DNA from 4 places in the Staphylococcus sp. TCBT05 genome. Region 4 is predicted to be linked to each of the others. Evidence: predicted binding sites of a transcription regulator. Region 4 holds the regulator's gene; each other region holds the start of a gene.
The links. The regulator Rex, encoded in region 4, represses fermentation and respiration genes when NADH is low (regulators of the CRP and FNR family bind a similar motif). The targets are predictions, from matches to a motif close to TTGTGAAATATTTCACAA.
Positions count from the first base shown of each region.

Region 1: the regulator Rex is predicted to act here: its motif matches at 2,694-2,711, upstream of qoxA (cytochrome aa3 quinol oxidase subunit II).
Region 2: the regulator Rex is predicted to act here: its motif matches at 1,881-1,898, upstream of ACY191_RS04885 (formate/nitrite transporter family protein).
Region 3: the regulator Rex is predicted to act here: its motif matches at 1,996-2,013, upstream of ACY191_RS07550 (L-lactate dehydrogenase).

Region 1 covers NZ_JBUQDQ010000038.1:823,780-829,370, reverse strand. The annotation lists gene qoxB (cytochrome aa3 quinol oxidase subunit I) at 1-1,405, opposite strand, end outside; gene qoxA (cytochrome aa3 quinol oxidase subunit II) at 1,405-2,526, opposite strand; gene ACY191_RS11000 (DUF5011 domain-containing protein) at 2,781-3,098, opposite strand; gene ACY191_RS10995 (globin domain-containing protein) at 3,341-4,486, shown strand; gene folD (bifunctional methylenetetrahydrofolate dehydrogenase/methenyltetrahydrofolate cyclohydrolase FolD) at 4,766-5,591, opposite strand, start outside.
Region 2 covers NZ_JBUQDQ010000005.1:1,096,314-1,101,904, forward strand. The annotation lists gene ACY191_RS04865 (HAD family hydrolase) at 1-125, shown strand, start outside; gene ACY191_RS04870 (hypothetical protein) at 128-319, shown strand; gene ACY191_RS04875 (hypothetical protein) at 384-569, opposite strand; gene ACY191_RS04880 (hypothetical protein) at 566-925, opposite strand; gene ACY191_RS04885 (formate/nitrite transporter family protein) at 1,007-1,825, opposite strand; gene ACY191_RS04890 (amino acid permease) at 2,141-3,529, shown strand; gene ACY191_RS04895 (alkaline phosphatase) at 3,868-5,301, shown strand; gene ACY191_RS04900 (MurR/RpiR family transcriptional regulator) at 5,403-5,591, opposite strand, start outside.
Region 3 covers NZ_JBUQDQ010000038.1:76,706-82,296, reverse strand. The annotation lists gene mnmM (tRNA 5-(aminomethyl)-2-thiouridylate-methyltransferase MnmM) at 1-10, shown strand, start outside; gene ACY191_RS07555 (transcriptional regulator, SarA/Rot family) at 437-838, opposite strand; gene ACY191_RS07550 (L-lactate dehydrogenase) at 984-1,940, opposite strand; gene ACY191_RS07545 (alpha/beta fold hydrolase) at 2,328-3,152, opposite strand; gene ACY191_RS07540 (proline dehydrogenase family protein) at 3,424-4,425, shown strand; gene ribH (6,7-dimethyl-8-ribityllumazine synthase) at 4,615-5,076, opposite strand; gene ribB (3,4-dihydroxy-2-butanone-4-phosphate synthase) at 5,090-5,591, opposite strand, start outside.
Region 4 covers NZ_JBUQDQ010000025.1:17,571-23,161, reverse strand. The annotation lists gene ACY191_RS06150 (YeeE/YedE family protein) at 1-304, opposite strand, end outside; gene ACY191_RS06145 (oligosaccharide MFS transporter) at 735-1,994, opposite strand; gene ACY191_RS06140 (glycoside hydrolase family 43 protein) at 1,987-2,979, opposite strand; gene ACY191_RS06135 (redox-sensing transcriptional repressor Rex) at 3,175-3,822, opposite strand; gene ACY191_RS06130 (ABC-F family ATP-binding cassette domain-containing protein) at 3,969-5,591, shown strand, end outside.

The sequences.
Region 1 (5,591 bases), on a different contig from region 4:
GTACGAATTGTGGTAAGAAACAAACGTTAAATCCGATCATGAATAACCAGAAACACCATTTGTTTAATGTCTCATTTAATTTATAACCAGTCATCTTAGGATACCAGAAGATTAAAGCACCAAGACAGGCAAATACAACACCAGTAACTAATGTGTAGTGGAAGTGTGCCACTAAGAAATAAGTATTATGGTATTGATAGTCTGCTGCAGCCATCGCTAACATTACACCAGTAACCCCACCTAATAAGAAGTTAGGGATGAAGGCTAATGAGAATAACATTGGCGATTCAAAACTAATACGACCTTGGTATAAAGTGAACAACCAGTTAAATAGTTTAACACCGGTTGGTATACCAATTAACATTGTTGTAATTGAGAAGAATGAGTTAATCAAAGCACCATTACCCATTGTGAAGAAATGGTGAACCCAAACTAAGAAACTTAAGAATGCAATACCTGCAGTTGCCCACACCATGCTTTGGTGTCCGAATAAACGTTTACGAGCAAATGTAGGAATGATTTCAGAATATATACCAAATGCCGGTAGGATAACGATATATACTTCAGGGTGCCCCCATACCCAGAAGAAGTTAGCCCATAACATTGGCATACCACCGTCAGCAACGGTGAAGAATGCTGTTCCAAAAATTCTGTCTGTAGTGAATAATGCTAAAGCAACTGTTAACACAGGGAATGCCAAGATAACAATCAATGCAGTGATGAAAGTTGTTACAGTGAACATTGGCATTTCCATAAATTTCATTGTAGGTGATTTACATCTAAGTATTGTTACGAAGAAGTTAATACCTGTCATTAATGTTCCGATACCAGAAATCTGGATTGCTATTAGGTAATAGTTAACCCCAGGTCCTGGACTAAATTCTCCGGCAAGTGGAGCATAGTTTGTCCAACCAGCAGCAGGTGATCCACCTACGATAAATGAAAGGTTGAATAAAATCATACCTGCGAAGAATAACCAGAAACTAATACTGTTCAATACAGGGAATGCAACGTCGCGTGCACCAATTTGTAATGGTACAACTACGTTCCATAAACCAAATACGAAAGGCATTGCCATAAAGATAATCATGATAACGCCGTGCGTACTAAAGATTTCGTTATAGTGGTTTGATTCTAAGAATTTATTATCTGGAATTGTTAATTGAGCACGAATAAGTAATGCGTCAATACCACCACGAACGAACATTAATACTGCACAGATTAGGTACATTGCACCAATCTTCTTATGGTCGACAGATGTGAACCATTCTTTGTAAAGATATTTCCATAACTTGAAGTAAGTAATTACTGCGATCACACCGATAACTAAGAATGGCGCACCAATTTGTGCCATTGTAATCATCCAGTTACCATGAACGATCAATTGATCCCATGGAAAATTCATTAATGTCCACCTCCATGCTCTTGATCTTTGTTCTCAATTTTAGATGCTTCTTTATCTTTAGCACCTTTTGAGATTTTTTCCATTTCGTCCATATTATGTGATTCATCTTTCTTGAATTTACCATCATATGGCTCTTTGTTGCCTAAGATCATGGCTTTCATACCATGACGTTCGTAGTTAGCGTTTGTAATCTGTGGTTTACGTGCAGGTTGATCCGGTTTATCTAATATATCCTCTGTAATTTGTTTTTCAGAGTTGAAGTTTGGATCTTTTTGTACGTAATTATAGCGATCATAAGCATAGAAGATATACTCAGGATCTGCAGCAGGGTCAACAAACGCCATGTGCGTACCACTGAAAGTTAAGTTTTTGTTTTCAGTAGTAGGTAAAAGTTGCTTGTCAAATGTATCTTGATCTAATACTTTTTGACTTTGAGCATCTTTAACCCAATCCTTGAATTTACTTTGACTTACTGAGTGAACGTCAAATGTTTGACGAGCGAAACCTTCACCATTGAAGTTTGAGTTACGACCTCTGAACGTACCTTCTTTATCAGCAGTTAACGTCCAGTCCATCGTCATACCAGTCATCGCGTATTTCTGACCACCTAATTGTGGAATCCAGAAACTAGTCATCATATCCATAGATTGGAGTTTAAAGATAACCGGACGATCTTTCGGAATAGTTAAGTGATTAACTGTTTCGATTTTTTCTTCAGGGTAACTAAAGAACCATTTATAACCAGCACTCGTAGCGTAAACAACAAGTGGGTCATCTTCTTTAGCCGGTGGTTTTTCGTATTCGTAAAGTGATTTAACCGTTGGAATGGCTAAAGCAATTACGATAATCACAGGAACAATAAACCAAATTGTTTCAAGTAAAGAGTTGTGGTGCATTTTACCAGATTCTGATGTATTTCCTATTCTGTATTTGAATAAGAACACAGCGAACATGATAAGCACCGCGGCAATAATAACAAGCATGAAGATGATTGAATAGATAATCAAGAACTTCGAGTCACTTGCCATCGGCCCTTTTGGGTTTAAAACTTCTACATTGGAACAGCCACTAAGTAAAATTAGTGAGCCAAAGAGTAGAAGCAAAGACTTAAATTTTGACACTTTTTTGACCTCCTAATACTACAATTGTAGGGCTTACCATCAATTTTAAGATATTACGCAATATTTACAAGTCTTTCTGAGGAAAAAATTATTGTAAAATTAAAACAAGCCCAACAGACTCAAGGTCTGACGGGCTTTTAAAGATTTGTTAAAATTATGTGTACATTTTGTGAAAAGTGCCATATTTTAATATAATGGATAATTTTAGTTGTTTATATAGGTATATTGGAAGCAATTTAACGTAATTTAGTTGATTATTTTACTTCTATATAATGTGTTGATTTTCCAATTGCACCATCTGAATCTTCAACTTTATAAACGACTTTATATTTTCCTGGCTTTGAAGTATCAATATCACCATCTACAGTTATTTTATGTGTCAGGTCGCCATCTTCTTTGTCAAACGCACGGACACCTTTTAATGGTTGATATGCTTCTCCCTTATGTATAATTGTATCTTTTGTACCTTTTAATTCTGGAATAGAGTTATCAGTAGCTTCTGCGCTTAGGTTAGGTGTAACAAGAGTTGCGGAAACACCTAATGCTGATAAAGACTGTAATAATTTGTTCATAACGCTAACCTCCGAATGAAAGCCATTGATTTATTTAACTTAACTATACTGTAATCTACGTTTAAAATCATCATACTATAGTCTTAATATACCGTACGACTTTAAATTTAAATGAAAATTTCAGTTAAAATTTAGTAAATTGAACTTTTTGTGAATTTTATCACGTAAACCTTTCAAATGTAAATTAATTGTATTAAACTAATTTGTGAAATAAAGAATAAATGGCTAGGGGAGTGTCAAGTATGTTAACAGAGAACGAAAAAGCAATTATTAAAGAAACGGTGCCAGTATTACAAGAAAAGGGTACAGAAATCACGTCATTTTTCTACAAAAGAATGTTTAATCAACATCCAGAATTAAAAAATATGTTTAACCAAACGAATCAAAAGAGAGGACTTCAATCCACAGCATTAGCTCAAAGTGTATTAGCTGCTGCATTAAATATTGAAGATTTAACGCGTATTTTACCTGTAGTAAAAGAGATTGCATATAAGCATTGTGCGCTACAAGTACCGCCAGCAGGTTATGATATAGTTGGTGAAAATTTAATTGCTGCAATTGAACATGTGCTAAGTTTGGAAAATGATAATCCAATCGTTCAAACTTGGACAAAAGCTTATGGTGAAATTGCAAATGTGTTTATCTCAGTTGAAAAAGAAATATATGAACAAATGGCATGGAGTGGTTTCAAACCATTCGAACTCATTGATATAGAGCAAGTTACTGACAATATTAAGTTATTTACGATTAAATCAACTGAAATAGATTTAAGTCAATTTGAGCCAGGACAATATATTACGGTTGATGTTGAAAGTGAGAAATTACCATATCGTGCAAAACGTCATTATTCTATTGTAGAAGGTAATGTTGATCAATTAAGTTTTGCTGTTAAAAGAGATGTTACAGAGAATAATGAAGGAGAAGTTTCAACAATTTTACACGATGAGTTCAAAGTTGGTGATATGATTAATTTATCTGCACCAGTTGGTGACTTTACATTAAATCATGTGTCTAAACCACAATTGTTTATCGGTTCAGGAATCGGTGTAACGCCATTAGTTCCAATGTTTAGACACGTTGTATCTAGTCAAGGAACAGCACAATTCATTCAAAACACGAATGATATTGACCAAATTCCATTCCAAGAAAAGCTATCTAAAATTGCAAATAATGAAGATAATGCTAATTATATCATTCACGACAAAAATCAAAATGGTTATATCGATGCTGAATATTTAAAACAGTATTTAACAGATGATACAGAAATTTATGTTTGTGGTGGAACAGAGTTCTTGAAATCCATCATCAGTATATTAAAAGAAATTGGAGTAGCATCAGAGCGTGTACATTTTGAATCATTTATTCCAAAATTAAGTGTTGGTGTATAATTTATATAACGTTAAAACCAAGTTACCCCTTTAAAAATGATATATAGAAGTGACTGGGAGTTAAACCTCAGAATAATGCCACCCCTAAGATTAAATTAATCTCTTGGGGTGGCATTTTTATAGTGAAAACATCATTATTTGTTTAGTACGAATAGGTTATGATGTTCGAAAAGCCAAACACCTGTGTAGCAAATAATAAAAGGAAAAGGCAATTTCTATCACATTCGATAGAAATTGCCTTTTTAACTGGATAAATATCTTAACATCTAGACTATTATCTTACTCAATACCTCTACGTAATTTTTCTGCAATTAATGTATTATTTAATACCATTGTGATTGTCATTGGACCAACGCCACCTGGGACTGGAGTGATTGCACCGGCAATTTCTTTCACTTCATCATATTCGACGTCGCCTTTTAATTTACCATTTTCATCAGGTGTATTTCCGACGTCAATAACAACAGCACCTTCTTTAACATCATCCTTTGTAACGAGACCAGGTCTACCAACGGCACTTACAATAATATCTGCATCTTTTAAATGTTTATGCATGTCTTTTGTTCTTGAATGAAGAATCGTAACAGTCGCATTTTTTTGTAGCAATAATTTTGATACTGGTTGTCCAACAATATGGCTACGTCCAATAATTACTGCTTCTTTACCTTCAATATCGATATCTGCATGATTTAATATTTCCATAATACCTAAAGGTGTACAAGGTACAAAAGTTTGCTCATCGATATAAAGTTTACCAATATTTTCAGGATGGAATCCATCAACGTCTTTTGCTGGGTTGATTGCTTCTAAAACCTTTTGTTCACTCACTTGTTTAGGGAGTGGTACTTGTACTAATATACCACTTACTGTTTCATCTTCGTTTAAGCGTTTAAGTTCTCCAAGAACTTCCGCTTCAGTAGCAGTTTCATCTAAATGGACGATTTCTGAAATCATACCAATTTTTTCTGCGGCTTTCTTTTTAGAATTAACATAACTTTGACTCGCGCCATCATTACCAACAAGAATTACTGATAACTTTGGAGTGAAACCTTTCGCTTGTAATGCTTCGACTTGATCTTTTAGACCTTGTCTATAATCTTTTGCA
Region 2 (5,591 bases), on a different contig from region 4:
ACGTTATAATTAATACTAATCGTATGACTGAACTTCAGCCGTTTCAAACTCTTAATTTTACTGCTAAAGATGTTACAGCAAATGAAATTATTGAACACTATTTTGAACAGCGTGGGAGTAAATAATAATGAATGCATATTTACTATTATTTTTCTTAGGAGGGCCACTTGTATTAGCAATTGGCAACTTAATATTAGGTCCGATATTCAATCGTAAGATCCCATTTGCCATTCATTTACGTTCGTTTATCATAGCAACATTGCTTTATTTAATTGGGGCAACTATCTTATATTTTTTACTATTACAAGATAAGCTTTAATAAAAAAGATGTTTATAGTTTAAGTCTAGCTAGTGACTCATACTGTAAACATCTTTTTGTTATATTATTTAGTAAATTGGAATATTAAAGTAACTATCACTAACACGAGTAAGATAGCATCTATACCGACCATAATTGCAAAGCGTGGATTCTTTTCACCATTAGCTTTACTTTTTTTAACAGCTTTTAAATTTGGAATTAAACTGACGATTAATAATATTAATATGATGATTCCTAAGACAAGACTCACTTTTTATCACTGCTCGCTTTCTTTTTTTCAATATATTCCCAAAGATATCCTGCAAGAACACCAATGATAATACCTATAATAATACCAACTTTTATGGCTGAAAATAAGGCGCTTACTAAAATAGCAATTAATAAAGTAATCGGTATCGTAATGCCGAATTTATATTTTCGTTCTGGAGAATTAACAATTGAAAATAATACAAAATATAGTACACCAAATACGACTGCAGCCAAAAGCGATTTTAAAAATACTGACATAAATGCGTGATGTGAACCACTAAAATAATTTAACAGAAAAAATAAAATGCCGAAAACGACTGCATAACTAAGCGTTCGTTTAATTGAGTTTGAAGCCATAATGTACTCCTTTTTATTTGAAAGATTACAAAAAGTATAGCATATATTATGGTTGAATAAGAACTCATGACAATTTAACGATTAATTGTCGAATTGATGATGATCATTTAGATAAGCATAGAACAATCCAATGATTAAACCGCCTCCAATGTAGTTGCCTATCGCAGCGCATACTACATTAACTATAACTGGAATCGTTTCTATTATTGAACTCTGATAGATAAAGCCTGCAGCAAATAGTACAGAATTATATACGACATGTTCGTATCCCATAAAGGCAAATATCGAAACACCAAACATCATTACAAACATTTTTGCTAAGACGTCATCTATTTGCATTGCAATAACTAAAGAGATATTGATAAAGAAATTGGCAAAGATCCCCTTGATCAATATTGCAAACCAACTTGCTGTTAGTGTCTTGTGTTCAATTATTGCATCGAGATGTATCATCATATCAGGTGTCATGACATCAGAAGCACGCATCAGTAAGAAGAGGATGAGGCCTCCAACCGTGTTACCAATAAAACACAAGGTGAATATTTTAAATACACGGGTGGGGGCAATGACTCTGTAATATAAACCAACTGTGAAATACATAAAGTTACTCGTTAATAACTCAGAATTTGTAAAAAGAATAAGTACGAGCGCAAAACTAAATGCAGTTGACGCGATTAGATTAGAAATACTAGGTGACATTTCAGTTCCAAAGTTGGCTTTCAGTGATAATACAAAAACAATAATTGTACCTAAGATAAAACCTGCCATAATCGCACGTAACAAATAGCGTTTGAAATAAAAACTTTGAAGTATATCTTTGGTTTTAATTGTTTCTACGACATGGTTCACCCAAACTTTCCCATAAAAAACTTTATCCCATTGCACATTTTTTCCGTTCAAGGTTGTGTCCTCACTTTCATTTGATTTAAAGCTAGTATACTATGTCTCTACACATTTGTGAAACTTTTCACAAATAATACAATTTTTACTTTATAAGCCTTGAGAGAGGTATTTGTAGAGAATAGAAGAAAAGATGGAGAGGGAGAAAAATTATGCTTTACAATTTATAGTAAAATCGCGTACAATTAAAAAACGGAAATGTAAGGGCTTACATTGTTTTAGTTTGGTATTTTAATTTTGCCAATTTATAGTATAATAGCGACATGATAAGTGATTAATTATACTTATATTTGAGAGAGATGGGGTTTGAATGAGATGAATGATAATAATGAACTTCAGAGGGGATTAGGTGCGCGTCAAATGCGGATGATTGCATTGGGTGGTACCATAGGTGTAGGTCTATTTATGGGAGCTACAAGTACAATCAAATGGACTGGACCTTCTGTAATATTTGCTTATTTAATAGCAGGTATCTTTTTATTTTTAGTTATGCGAGCAATGGGTGAGATGGTTTATTTACATCCTACATCAGGTTCGTTTGCCAACTTTGCAAGTGATTACATACACCCAGTGGCAGGTTATTTGACTGCTTGGAGTAATATATTTCAATGGGTAGTCGTCGGTATGAGTGAAGTTATCGCCGTCGGAGAATATATGAATTATTGGTTCCCAGATTTACCACAATGGATTCCAGGCGTTATCGTGGTTGCCTTGTTAATGGGAGCAAACTTAGTTTCTGTTAAAGCCTTCGGTGAGTTTGAATTTTGGTTCGCGATGATTAAGGTAGTTACAATTATCTTAATGATTGTTGCAGGATTTGGCTTAATCTTCTTCGGACTTGGTAATGGTGGAGAAGCAATTGGTTTATCTAATTTATGGTCACATGGTGGCTTTATGCCAAATGGTTGGGTTGGATTCTTCTTTGCTTTATCAATCGTAATTGGTTCATATCAAGGTGTTGAATTGATTGGTATTACAGCAGGTGAAACAAAGGATCCACAGAAGAATATTAAGAGTGCAGTAAACGGCGTAATCTGGCGTATATTAATTTTCTATATTGGAGCAATTTTCGTAATTGTTACAGTTTATCCTTGGAATGAATTAGGCAACATCGGAAGCCCATTCGTTGCGACTTTTGCTAAAGTAGGTATTACTTTCGCTGCTGGATTAATTAACTTTGTAGTATTAACTGCAGCAATGTCTGGTTGTAACTCAGGTATCTTTAGTGCGAGCCGTATGACTTTAAACTTAGCTCAAAAGGGCATGCTACCTAAATTCTTTACTAAAGTAATGAAAAATGGTGTTCCTTTCTGGACAGTAACAGCGATTGCAATTGGTATCTTAATTGGAGCACTATTAAATGTTATCTTGCCACTATTCATTAAAGGTGCAGATAGTATTTTTGTTTATGTTTACAGTGCGTCTATCTTACCAGGTATGGTACCATGGTTTATGATTTTGATTAGTCACTTAAGATTCAGAAAGCATCACCCTGAAGAATTGAAAGGGCATCCTTTTAAAATGCCAGGTGGAGCAATCACTAACTATGTAACAATGGCATTCTTTATCATGGTATTAATCGGTATGTTATTTAATAAAGAAACAGTCGTATCTGTAGTAATCGGTATTATTTTCTTATTATTAATGACTGCATTCTATTTCATTAAAGGCTATCATAAGTTAAGTAAGAACGAGCAATTATAAAATTATCTGACTTATTAAAAAAATGTATCTTCTTATATGGAGATCGTTATAAGTTAGGTATATTAAACAAGAGAATATATAAATGTATCAAACCTTATCAAGGCGTGTATCGTCTTGATAAGGTTTTTTAATGCATCATTATTAATAGACAGCTTTATATTAGAATTATGAATATGGTATATAATCCTTTTCAGATAAAAAGCGAGAGTTATTAATGAAAATGAATATATAATGCAACTTATTTACATAAATTTTACATCTTAAAAACAATAACTCAACACTCTTTGCTTACACTTACAGTATAAGCTTGATAATACATATTAAAGGAGTTATTAATTATGAAATTCTATAATAAGTTAGCAACAGTATCGGTGACTAGTGCAATTGTTATGGGTTCTGTCTTGGGAAATGCACAATCAACTTTCGCATCGAGTGGGGGAAATAGTTCAGATCAACCTGCCGATGTATCATATATGGGTAATACAAAGAACCCTAAGAATGTTATTTTCTTAGTAGGTGATGGAATGGGACCATCGTATAATAGTGCTTATAGATACTTTGCGGATAATCCTGAAACTAAAGAAATGGACAAGACAGCATTTGATAACTACCTATTAGGTACACAACGTACAAATCCAGATGATCCAAAGGAAAATGTTACAGACTCAGCAGCAGGTGCAACGGCATTTAGTTCTGGCCATAAAACATTTAATGGAGCAATTGGTGTTGATGCAAATAAACAAAAAGTTAAAACTGTATTAGAACAAGCAAAAGAAAACGGGAAGTCAACAGGTCTAGTTTCAACTGCAGAAATCACTGATGCAACACCTGCAGCTTATGCAGCTCACGTTGATGACAGAGATAAAAAAGATGAAATTGCACAGCAATTTTACAATGACAAAATTAATGGTAAACATAAAGTTGATGTATTACTTGGCGGTGGTGCAGAATACTTTGGCGATAAAAATGGTAATTTAACAGATAAATTCAAAAAGGATGGTTATGATGTTGTAGATAATAAAACAGATCTACAAAATTCAACGAGTAAACAAGTATTAGGATTGTTTGCTGACAATGACATGCCATTACAAATTGATGCGCCAGAAAAAAATCCTAAACTAGTTGAAATGGAAGACAGTGCAATTAAGCGATTAGAATCAAATGACAAAGGTTTCTTCTTGATGGTAGAAGGGGCGTCAATCGATAAATCAGGACATCCAAATGATGTTACTGGTGTAATGTCAGAGATGAGTGGTTTTGAGAAATCATTTGATTATGCGATGAATTATGCAAAATCACATCCTGATACATTAGTTGTTGCAACAGCAGATCACTCAACTGGTGGTATGACAATCGCAAAAGGTAAAGACTATGTTTGGAATCCAAAAGCTATCCATCAAATGAAGCATTCTGGTTCATATATGACTAAAGAAATAGCAGAAGGTAAAGATCCAGAGAAGGTAATTAATGACGGCTATGGCTTTGAAGTTTCTAACTCTCAAATCAGTAAGATTAAAGATGAAGCTGAAGCATTGAAGAAATATGATGAGGAAGATAAAGAATATGAAGCGCAATTCCAAAAATTACAAGATGCAATTCAAAAACCAATAAATGATAAATCACATACAGGTTGGACAACAAATGGACATACTGGAGAAGATGTGAATACGTATGGTTTTGGTCCAGGTAGTGATCGATTTAAAGGTAATATTGATAATACAGACAATGCTAACAACATATTTGATTTCTTTAAACATGACGTAAAGCAATAAATATAAAATAACATTGTTATAACTTAATGAACTAAAAAGCACCTAATTTCAGGAATTCCTGTCATTAGGTGCTTTTTATAGTAGCTGAAGATTTGAAAACGTTAATGTTTAAATTTTATTAAAGATAAATGCTTTCGATAATTATTGAGTGCCATTTTAGATTGTGTGATGGAATCAAGAGATGATTCATAATTCAATGCAATGTAACGATAATATAACACATCAACTGAAAATAATTGTGCAAACAGTGAAGTGGTTGCTGCCATACGTAATTCATTCTCATCGGTTTG
Region 3 (5,591 bases), on a different contig from region 4:
AAAAAGATAAATACCGAACACTTCAAACAATAAGGCGCATAACAAATTTAAAGCAAATAAATTTAATATCTTAATCAAAATTATAGCAGTCATGTTAGTGACTTTATTAATGTCATATATCGATACACTGTGAATTTCATATGGTAGCATGTACACATACACAGCGCTCAGCTTTAACAAAAACGTTAATTTCTATTTAGAACATATAGAAATTAACGTTTTTTGCTTTTATATAATTGGTCGCACATTGAACTACAATCCGTCTTGTGTATTGTGTTATAGTGTAAAATTTTTAAAAAAGAGCCAATCCATTACAGATCAGCTCTTTACCTTTGAGATTGGGAGTTCATGTCCCAATCTCTATTTACGCAAATATAATTATTTCACGCATTTAATGTTACAGTAAAAGTTATAATTCAACCTACTTTAACATTCCCTATAAATTTAAAATAGATTTAAGACTGTTTTGCATGCTTGATGACTTTGAATCAATTTCTTCTTTAAAGAATGACAAAAGATCTTCCCTTTGATCTTTCAATTTCACATTGAAATGAATAATAACTGTACGTTCATCATTTTGTGGTCTTTCTTTTAAGATCCACTCTTTTTCAACTAAATCATTATACGTTCTTGTACGTTTGTATGATTTAATTTGAACGAAACCATCCATTTCCTTTAAAGTCATTGATCCTTCTTTCCATAAAGTAAGAAGTATTAAGATTTCTTCTTTAGACATTTTGTACTGCTTCTGAACTTTGCTAAAGATATCATTGATGTCTTGCAATACTAATTCTAATCTCAATACACCATCAACATTATCGGCAAGTGTCTTTCCCATAGAGTACTCCCCCAATCATAGTAAATGATATATGTTAGATTAACTTGTAAAATCACATTCCCCAAGAGTGGTAAATCTACTCTTTATAAATATTTGATTTTAAAACAAAATTAATCTTATTTACAGTTTAAATATAAACAATGAATTATGCAATTATATCCGTGATTTTATTTTGCATTTCTTTCAAAACTTTTGAAGAATGCTCAAATAATTTAATTTCTTCATCATTTAATGGTGTTTCAAATATTTTTACTGCTCCATTTCTATTTACTAATGTAGGAACACCCATATAAACATCGTCTTGTCCATACTCACCTTCTAAATAGCTAGATACTGTTAAAACTACATTTTGATTTTTCAAAATTGCTTTTGTGATGTGTAATAAGCCCATTGCAATACCGTAGTATGTCGCACCTTTAGCTTTGATAATATCATAAGCAGCATCACGCGTATTAACGAAAATTTCATCAATTCTATGTTGTTTGCTAGGATCATCTTTTAACATATTATATAAAGGTTGTCCTGCAATGCGTGTTTGTGACCAAACAGCTAATTCTGAATCACCATGTTCTCCAATAATTGAACCTTCAACACTACTTGGAGATACGCCAAATTCTTGTGCTAATTCATATTTGAAACGTGCAGTATCAAGGATTGTTCCTGAACCAATAACACGTTCTTTAGGTAAGCCAGAAACTTTATGAGTAACATAAGTTAATACATCAACTGGATTACTTGCGATTAAAAATATACCGTCAAATCCAGAATCCATAATTTCACTTACGATAGATTTAAATATTTTAGTATTTTTTTCAACTAAATCTAGTCTAGTTTCACCAGGTTTTTGTGCTGCACCAGCTGTTATAACAACTAAATCTGCATCGCTACAATCACTATATCGTCCTGCTTTAACATTAACTGGGGAATCGCCATAAGGTGCTCCGTGATTTAAGTCTAATACATCACCTTTCACTTTCTCTTCCGCTAAATCTATAATAACAAGTTCATCAGCAATACCTTGGGCAACCATTGCAAATGCATAACTAGAACCAACTGCTCCATCACCAACTAATACAACTTTGTTTCCTTTAATCATTTCCATATTAAAACTGCCTCCCTCAAATACTATTCAAAAGTTTATTTAATTTATGTTTGTTATGTGATTTTTTTCACAAATTAAATATACCAAACAATTTTAGTTTTTGCAATATTTTTTGTGAAAATAATCACAATATTTTATTGATATATTCATACAGTTCAGAAGTATTACATTTTAAATGAATTGCAGATTATAAAAATACTCCCTTCAAAGGCTTCACTTTTCAGTGTCTACTTTAAACGGAGTATCTCAACAGCAACTTGTATTTTTTAATTTTGAGCGGGAAAATTATCAACCAAACCAAAAACTTGAGATATGGCGTATAACCATTCAACTCAAAATCCAACTAGCAATCATAAATTTTCAACTAAATAACTAATTCATGACACATTATGAAGGTTCATTTTCATCATCAATTACAAATCCATTATTACTTGAACTATTATTTAAGAAAGCTAAGATATAGCGCATTACCTCATCACGTTCAGGTTCATTGTGTACCTCGTGATACAAACCTTTCCATTCTTTAAAATACAGTTCATTGGTTGTGACCTTATCTTTAACTAGTTTCATTGCAGTGATATCTGCCACCTTATCTGCATCACCATACATCAATAATAAAGGTATAGATTCTATATCCTTTAAATGTGTCACTGTTTCTTTCATAATGTCTGTAATTTGTTTGTACCAATTATATGTAACTTTTTGCAACATCAATTGATCATTCATCGTTTCTTCAATGACCTCTTCATTACGTGTTAAATCTTCAACCTTTATACCTACTTTAAAGCGTTTATCCTTGGCCATTTTCCCTACGTTTGAAATCACTTTATCTTTACGTGTTTTATTGCCTTTTTTAAATTCTAATAATGGTGAAATTAACATAAGTCCTTCAATAGGTACGTCGACCTTTTCAAGTAGATTCAACATAATTAAGCCGCCTAATCCAACACCTAATACATATGTAGGAATCTTATATTCATTTGCGATTCTTATCCATTCAAGTATATGCTCATGGTAAACGTCAAAATTTTCAATTTGACCTTTATTAGAACGAGAAGTTTGGCCTTGACCTGGTAAATCGCCCATAATCACATGGTATCCATTACGGCGAAGCATGGTAATAACATATGCATAGCGTCCTGTATGTTCTAGCATATTGTGAGCGATCACAATGACGCCTTTAGCTTCATTTTCTGTTTCCCATTTCCACATAATTACTACTTCCCCTTCTATATAAAAATTTAATTCATTACATTTATTGTATCAAAATCGTATACGATATTTCCATTTTAAACATGTAGTTTGTCGTGAATGATTTAATTTTTGTTCCATTATATATATAAAAACACTTCTATACCAATTACATGAGTGTACTATGAAATATAAAGTGTAATATATTTTATTGTAAACGATTTCTTTAACAATTGATTCATGCTACACTATTATAGAAAGGTAAGCTATTAGCAGAATGGGAGGAATTAATATGCCAATTGTGAAAAATTTTTTTATAGGACTATCTAACAATACTTTATTAAATAATGCAGCTAAAGAAATCGGTCCCATGTTAGGAGCGAATAAAGTTGTAGCAGGAAACACAATCCCTGCTTTGTTAGACACAATTGAACGTTTAAACGATAAAGGAATTACAGTTACTGTTGATTGCCTAGGTGAATTTGTGGACACTGAAGGCGAAGCGATACAAGCAAAAGATCAAATCTTAGAAGTGATGTATGCGATTAATAATCATAATTTAAATGGCCATATGTCTATTAAACTGAGCCAATTAGGTTCAGAATTTGATATTGATTTAGCTTATCGTAATTTACGTGAAATATTATTGAAAGCCAATGAATTCAATAATATGCATATTAATATTGATACTGAGAAGTATGATAGTTTATTCGATATCACGCAAGTGCTAGATCGTTTAAAAGGTGAATTTAAAAATGTAGGTACTGTTATTCAAGCATATTTATATAAAGCAGATGCTTTGGTAGATAAATATCCAGAACTTAGATTAAGAATGGTTAAAGGGGCTTATAAAGAAGCTGATAATATTGCTTACCAAACCAAGGAGGAAATTGATGAAAACTACATACGTCTAATCAAGAAAAGATTATTGACGGCTAAGAATGTTACATCAATTGCTACGCACGATGATCGTGTCATCACTCACATCTTACAATTTATTAAGGATAATAATATACCTAAACATCGATATGAATTTCAAATGTTATATGGATTTAGAACTGAATTAGCTGAAGAAATCGCTAAAGATGGCTATAATTTCTGTATTTATGTACCATTTGGTGATGATTGGTTTGGTTATTTCATGAGACGCTTAGCGGAAAGACCACAAAACCTTAATTTAATGTTCAAAGAATTTACAAAACCTGAAGTGCTTAAAAAGGCTGGTATTGTTGCAGCAAGTGTAACAGCTTTAGGTGCAACTATTGCACTTTTCAAAAAGTTCACTTCAAAATAACACAGTATTAAAGTGATTTTGTAACTACAATAAATAAACATGGATGATGCATTATGAAAGTACTTCACAATGTCTAAACCATTAAAATAAAAAACAGTAATCTAAGTCATAGCCTAGATTACTGTTTTTTATTTCCTTAAAGTTGAATTGACAGTCAATTGAACAATGACATTTATTAAAAGCTATAACTTAATTAATAGATTTTAATAAGTTTGCCATTTCAATTGCACTAACTGCAGCTTCTGAACCTTTATTACCTGCTTTTGTACCCGCACGTTCAACTGCTTGTTCAATATTTTCAGTAGTTAAAATACCAAATATAACTGGTGTATCCGATACATCATTTGCTTTAGAAACACCCTTCGCCACTTCATTACAAACATAATCGTAATGTGTCGTCGCACCACGAATAACACAACCTAAAGTAATAATTGCATCATATTCATTTTTTTGTGCTAATTTTTTAGCAACTAACGGAATTTCAAATGCACCTGGCACATAAGCAACATCAATATTCTCTGCTGCCACTTCATGACGTACGAGTGTATCTTTCGCACCATCTAACAAACGATTTGTAATAAAATCATTAAACCTACTTACAACTACTGCTACCTTTAAATCAGAACCTATTAATTTACCTTCAAAATTCATATCAAATTTCCTCCTATATTAAATGACCCATTTTTACTTTTTTTGTATCCATATAATCTTGATTATATTTGTTTGTTGGTACAACAAGCTCAATTCTTTGTGCAATCTGAACACCATAGTTTTGTAAACTTTCAAATTTCTTAGGGTTATTGCTCAATAAATTGACTTGCTCAATACCAAAGTATTTTAAAATTTGTGCAGCATCGGCATAATCTCTTAAATCTTCTTCAAAACCTAGAGCAATATTAGCTGTTACTGTATCATAACCTTGCTCAATTAATTCATACGCTTTTAATTTATTAATTAATCCAATACCTCTTCCTTCTTGTGGTAAATACAAGATTACACCGCCGTGTTCACTTATATATTTCATTGATGCCTCAAGTTGTTCACCACAATCACATCTTTGGCTATGGAATATATCACCTGTGACACATGATGAGTGAATACGAACATTTTCTGTTTTTCTAATATCTCCACTGACAATTGCTACAAGTTCTTCATCACTGTGATTC
Region 4 (5,591 bases):
CTCTGTACCATGTACCTGTTGCACATCCGCCAGATAAGATAATCCCTATACCAAATATAAATGATCCAATAATAGTACCTATTAATGGGTATGATGCTGTTGGTATTTCAACAATTCCAGTTGACGTAAGAATCAATAGACCTATACTTTGAACCGTAATTGCGATTAATAATGCATAAAACATTTTATTGTTTTTTTGTACATACATATCTCTAAAGCCACCTGCTAAACAAAACCGTGTGCGTTGCATTACAAAACCTAATAGTGCACCTACAATGAGCCCACTAAAAATTAACCAAGTCATTCAATAACCTCTTTCCCCGATAAAATCAATAAGATTAATAATATTAGAATCAGAGTAACTTTTCAACCTCTTAGCTCATTTTATATATTTAATATATTTAGAAATAGAAATTTTAGTAAATAATCGATGATTTATGATTTTATTTAAATCTTCATCACTTAATTTGTTTTTTATTTTTTGGTTTATCTCAGGGATAGTTTCTGTTTCAAATAATTCATTTTAAAATGTCTTATTTATTGTAGTAATTACATTTAAGAACTGCGAATTGTTTGCGAGACACCTGAGGGAGTAAGATGAGTGTCGAGACCGAGACTCGCTACCTTAGGAAAGCAAGCAATAACAAGCCCATCAAAAATCTTTGATGGGCTTAATGCTAGGTATTTATGTTCTAGAGGCTTGATTAATATATATTTGGTTTTTATATATAAAGTTAACTTACTTTTTTTATTTTTCTATTCATCGTAATTTTTTGATAATCTATTTTATCATTACTCATTAATAAAGCACCTAGACAAACAAGGACAATAATAATTAGCGACATCACAATATAAGTGTTTTGAAAACCGATAATTACATAAAGTTTCCCCATTACTAAAGAGAAAAATGCCACCCCTAATTGCTTCGCTACATTAAATGCAAGCATGTAAACTGTAGCAGATAGTCTAATATCAAATGTACCTACGATATATTTCATTATAGAAACTAACATTAGTGGCATTTCTATCGCTGCTAATAGTCTAAAGAATGATAGTAACCAAACTTCATCTGTGAATGCCGTACCTATGACCCTCAAAAATAAAATAATACCAAATAAGAATAAGCCATTCTTAGAACCTATTTTATTAATTATCCATGGCATAAATATCATAACAACCGCTTCAATAAAAATTTGAGTTGAAGTTAATTTACTAAATAATGATTCCCCATTACTTTGATTTGTAAAAAATTTAACAAAATAATTAGGAAACTGTTGATCAAATACATCATATAAACTGGCACTACCAATAATTAATAAACACAATCCCCAAAAACTTTTATTTTTAAATAACTTTAGAATCGTATTTTTATTTACATATGCTCTTTCATTTTTCGTTTTATCATCCTTTTGATATTCAAATGCGTTAACTTTAACAGACCAGAGAATAATACCAAGTAATAGTGCTACTATAGTACATACCCAAAATATACTATTGGGCTGTTTCACAAACATAATGCCACCAATAAATGCGAACGAACCGCCAGCAATTGAACCAAATAATCTTGCATGGCCGTATTCAAAGTTATTTGCTCGGCTCGATTTTTCACAATATGATTCGACGACCCCCACACCACTATACAAACACAAACTAATAAATGAACCACCTAATACACTACCTAACAGCACATTCATATTGATTAATGGAATAAAAGCATATTCAAAAAATGGTCCTATTAGCAGTAAGCAAAAAATAACAAATGCAAACAAATACTTTTTTAATCCTAATTTATCTTGTATGACGCCATAAATTGGTTCAAGTACAATTGCTACAATAGACATTGTTGAAAATACAATTCCAGCTTCTGCTGTGTTTAAATGTGCTACTCTATTTAACCACAATGGCAAAAATGTAATGATTAATGTCCAGATAGCAAAATAAGAGAAATTAATGCCACCAAATCTCCAAAATGTAATACGCTTTAAATTAATCAATGGCATCACTTCCAATTACCTTGGTAGAATGAGGTGTTGAACGCGTATCAACAACAGGTGAACCAAAATCCGGCCAACCATTATACCATTCTATTAATTGCGCACGTGCATGACGATTTGGATCATACAATGGATCGCCCTCAATCTCTGTATAATTTCTAGCATGATAGACCAACACATCATGCAAGTCATCTTTAGATTTTGTAAATGAATTATGTCCTGGACCGTATTGTCCATTTTCAATAGCACTTGTAAATACAGGTTCTTCAACTTTATCCCAAGCATTAACATCTAATAGATTACTATCTACAGAAGCAACAAGCATTCCCATACAGTAATCAATACCTGTTGCACTCGCAGAATATGTTAAAAATATACGTTGCTCTTTTATTAAAATGGCCGGCCCTTCATTTACCCAAAAACCCTTACACTCCCAGTCATATTCGGGTATCGTTAACATTGTTGGTGACCCTTTTAATGTCCATGGATTTTCCATTTCAGAAATATAGATATTTGAGTGTCCTGGTATCTCTATATCTTGTTGTGCCCAAACATAATATAAACGCCCATTTAATTCAAAAACGGTTGCATCCAGCGAAAATGTTTCCCATCCTGTATCTATTTTCCCTTTATCTATCCAGTTATCTGTAAGTGGGTCATCATTACTATTCTCTAAGACGAACATTCTATGATTAAATGTATCATCCTCAATGTAATCATTTGGTGCTGCTGCATAATAGATAAACCATTTATCATTTATTTTATGAATTTCAGGTGCCCAAATCAATGCGCTTTTTTCTCCATCTAAATCTTTAGTCCATACAACATGTTCTTTTGCTTCATTTAGCTCATTCAATGACGATGCTTTCCTCAAAACAATACGGTCATATTTCGGATAAGAACCAGTAAAATAATATGTTCCTGATTCCTTAAAAACAAACGGATCTGCTCTCTGTATTACAATTGGATTGTTTATCTGCTCCATAAAATCCCCCTTAACCCCTTTTTTATGAAAACGTTTACAATTACAATGTATTATATTTGTCCGTATAAGTCAATATATTTTAATCTTTGTCCGTACAAATAAAAGATAATATTGAAATCTTTCTTTAACAAAAAGTAAGTCAAAAATAAACGAGTTTACTTATCTCTATTAAATAAGTAAACTCGTTTGTTAAAATTATTTGTTACTATAATTTTTCATAAAAAATAATAATGATTGTAATTCTATACCTAAATCAATATGATGAACTTGCACATCAGATGGCGTAGATACACGACTTGGTGTAAAGTTTAATATCCCCTTCACTCCAACATCTACTAACTTATCTGTTACTTGCTGCGCAACATCTTCAGGTGTAGTAAGGATTACGATATCTATTTGTTCACGTTCTAGAACCTCGGTAATATCTGCATAATTACTAACACTTACTTGACCGATTTCAGTACCTATCACATCTTCTCGTATATCAAAAGCTTCCGTTATTGTCATTTCATCATGGATTGAGAAATTGTAAGTTAACAATGCTTTACCTAAGTTCCCAACACCAACAATGGCAATTTTAATTTCATCATTTTCACTAATTTCATTTTTGAAAAAGTGTAATAAGCTATCGATATTATAGCCATAACCCTTTTTTCCTAGTTCTCCAAAATATGAAAAATCACGACGAATAGTTGCAGAATCTATATTCAATCCTTCGCTGATTGCCTTTGAATTCACTCTATCTATACCTTTTGATTTTAATGTATTGACGAATCTGTAGTATAACGGTAAACGTTTCAACGTTGCACGAGGAATCTTATCGCTTTGATTAGCCAAGATCATGTCCCCCTAATTTAAATAATAATACTAAATAATCTAATAATTACTACAACATTATACATTAATGATATATAAAAATAAACACTGATAGTTTTATCCATACGCTTTATACGGTAAAATAGATTTTGAATAGAGAGGTGCAAATTCGAATGATATTATTACAATTAAACGATATTACAAAATCATTCGACGGGGATGATATTTTCAACAACGTAGATTTAGAAGTTAAGACGGGGGAACGTATCGGTATTGTTGGACGTAACGGAGCTGGTAAATCTACATTAATGAAAATTATTGCAGGTGTCGAAGATTATGATTCTGGACATATATCAAAAATTAAAAATTTAAAAATGGGTTATTTAACACAACAAATGACTTTAAATACCAATCAAACGGTAATCGCAGAAATGACGAAGCCCTTTGAACATATTAAAGAAATGCAAGAACAAATGAAATTTGAAACAGATTGGTTAGCTAAACATGCAGAGGAATATGATACTGACGAATATAAAGCACATATTGCGCGCTATGAAAGTATCTCAAACCAATTTGAGCAACAAGAAGGCTATCAATATGAAAGTAAAATTAAAACTGTATTACATGGATTAAACTTTACGGAAGATGATTTCAATCGACCAATTAACGATTTCAGTGGTGGACAAAAGACTAGATTATCTTTAGCTCAAATGTTATTGAATGAACCTGACCTGCTACTATTAGATGAACCTACTAACCACTTAGATATGGAGACGACACAATGGCTTGAAAGTTACTTAAATTACTTTAAAGGCGCTATTATCATAATCAGTCATGATAGGTACTTCTTAGACAAAATTGTTAATCAAATATATGATGTCGCACTTGGTGATGTACAACATTATGTTGGAAATTATGGTCAATTCATTGAACAAAGAGATAAATATTACCAAAAAAAGATGCAAGAGTATGAAAGTCAGCAAGCAGAAATTAAAAAATTAGAGACATTCGTAGAAAAAAATATCGCTCGTGCATCAACTTCGGGTATGGCAAAAAGCCGACGTAAAATGTTAGAAAAGATCGAACTTATTAATAAGCCTATCTTAGATGCTAAAAGTGCAAATATTGAATTTGATTTTGAACGCAATACGGGTAACGATGTTTTTCATATAAAAAATTTAGCCATTGGTTACGACGAACCAATCACTTCAAATATCAATTTAGAAATTACCAAAGGTGATCATATCGCGATCATTGGACCAAATGGTATTGGTAAATCTACGCTGATCAAAACTATAGCAGAACGCCAACCAAAAATTTCAGGCGACATCACTAAAGGTGCAAACTTAAAGATTGGCTATTATGACCAAAAGCAAGCAGAATTTAAATCAACAAAATCAATTCTTGATTATATTTGGGATCAATACCCTACCATGAATGAAAAAGATGTTCGAGCAGTATTAGGCAGATTTTTATTTGTACAAGAAGACGTAAAAAAAGTTATCAATGATTTATCAGGTGGAGAAAAAGCACGTCTACAACTTGCACTATTAATGCTGGAACGTAATAATGTATTAATTTTGGATGAACCGACTAACCATTTAGATATTGATTCTAAAGAAATGTTAGAGCAAGCTTTATTAAATTTCGATGGTACATTGTTATTTGTTTCCCACGATCGCTATTTTATCAATCAATTAGCTAACAAAGTATTTGATTTAGACACAACGGGAGGCACGCTCTATTTAGGTGACTATCAATATTATGTTGATAAACTAGAAGAAACTGAAGCATTA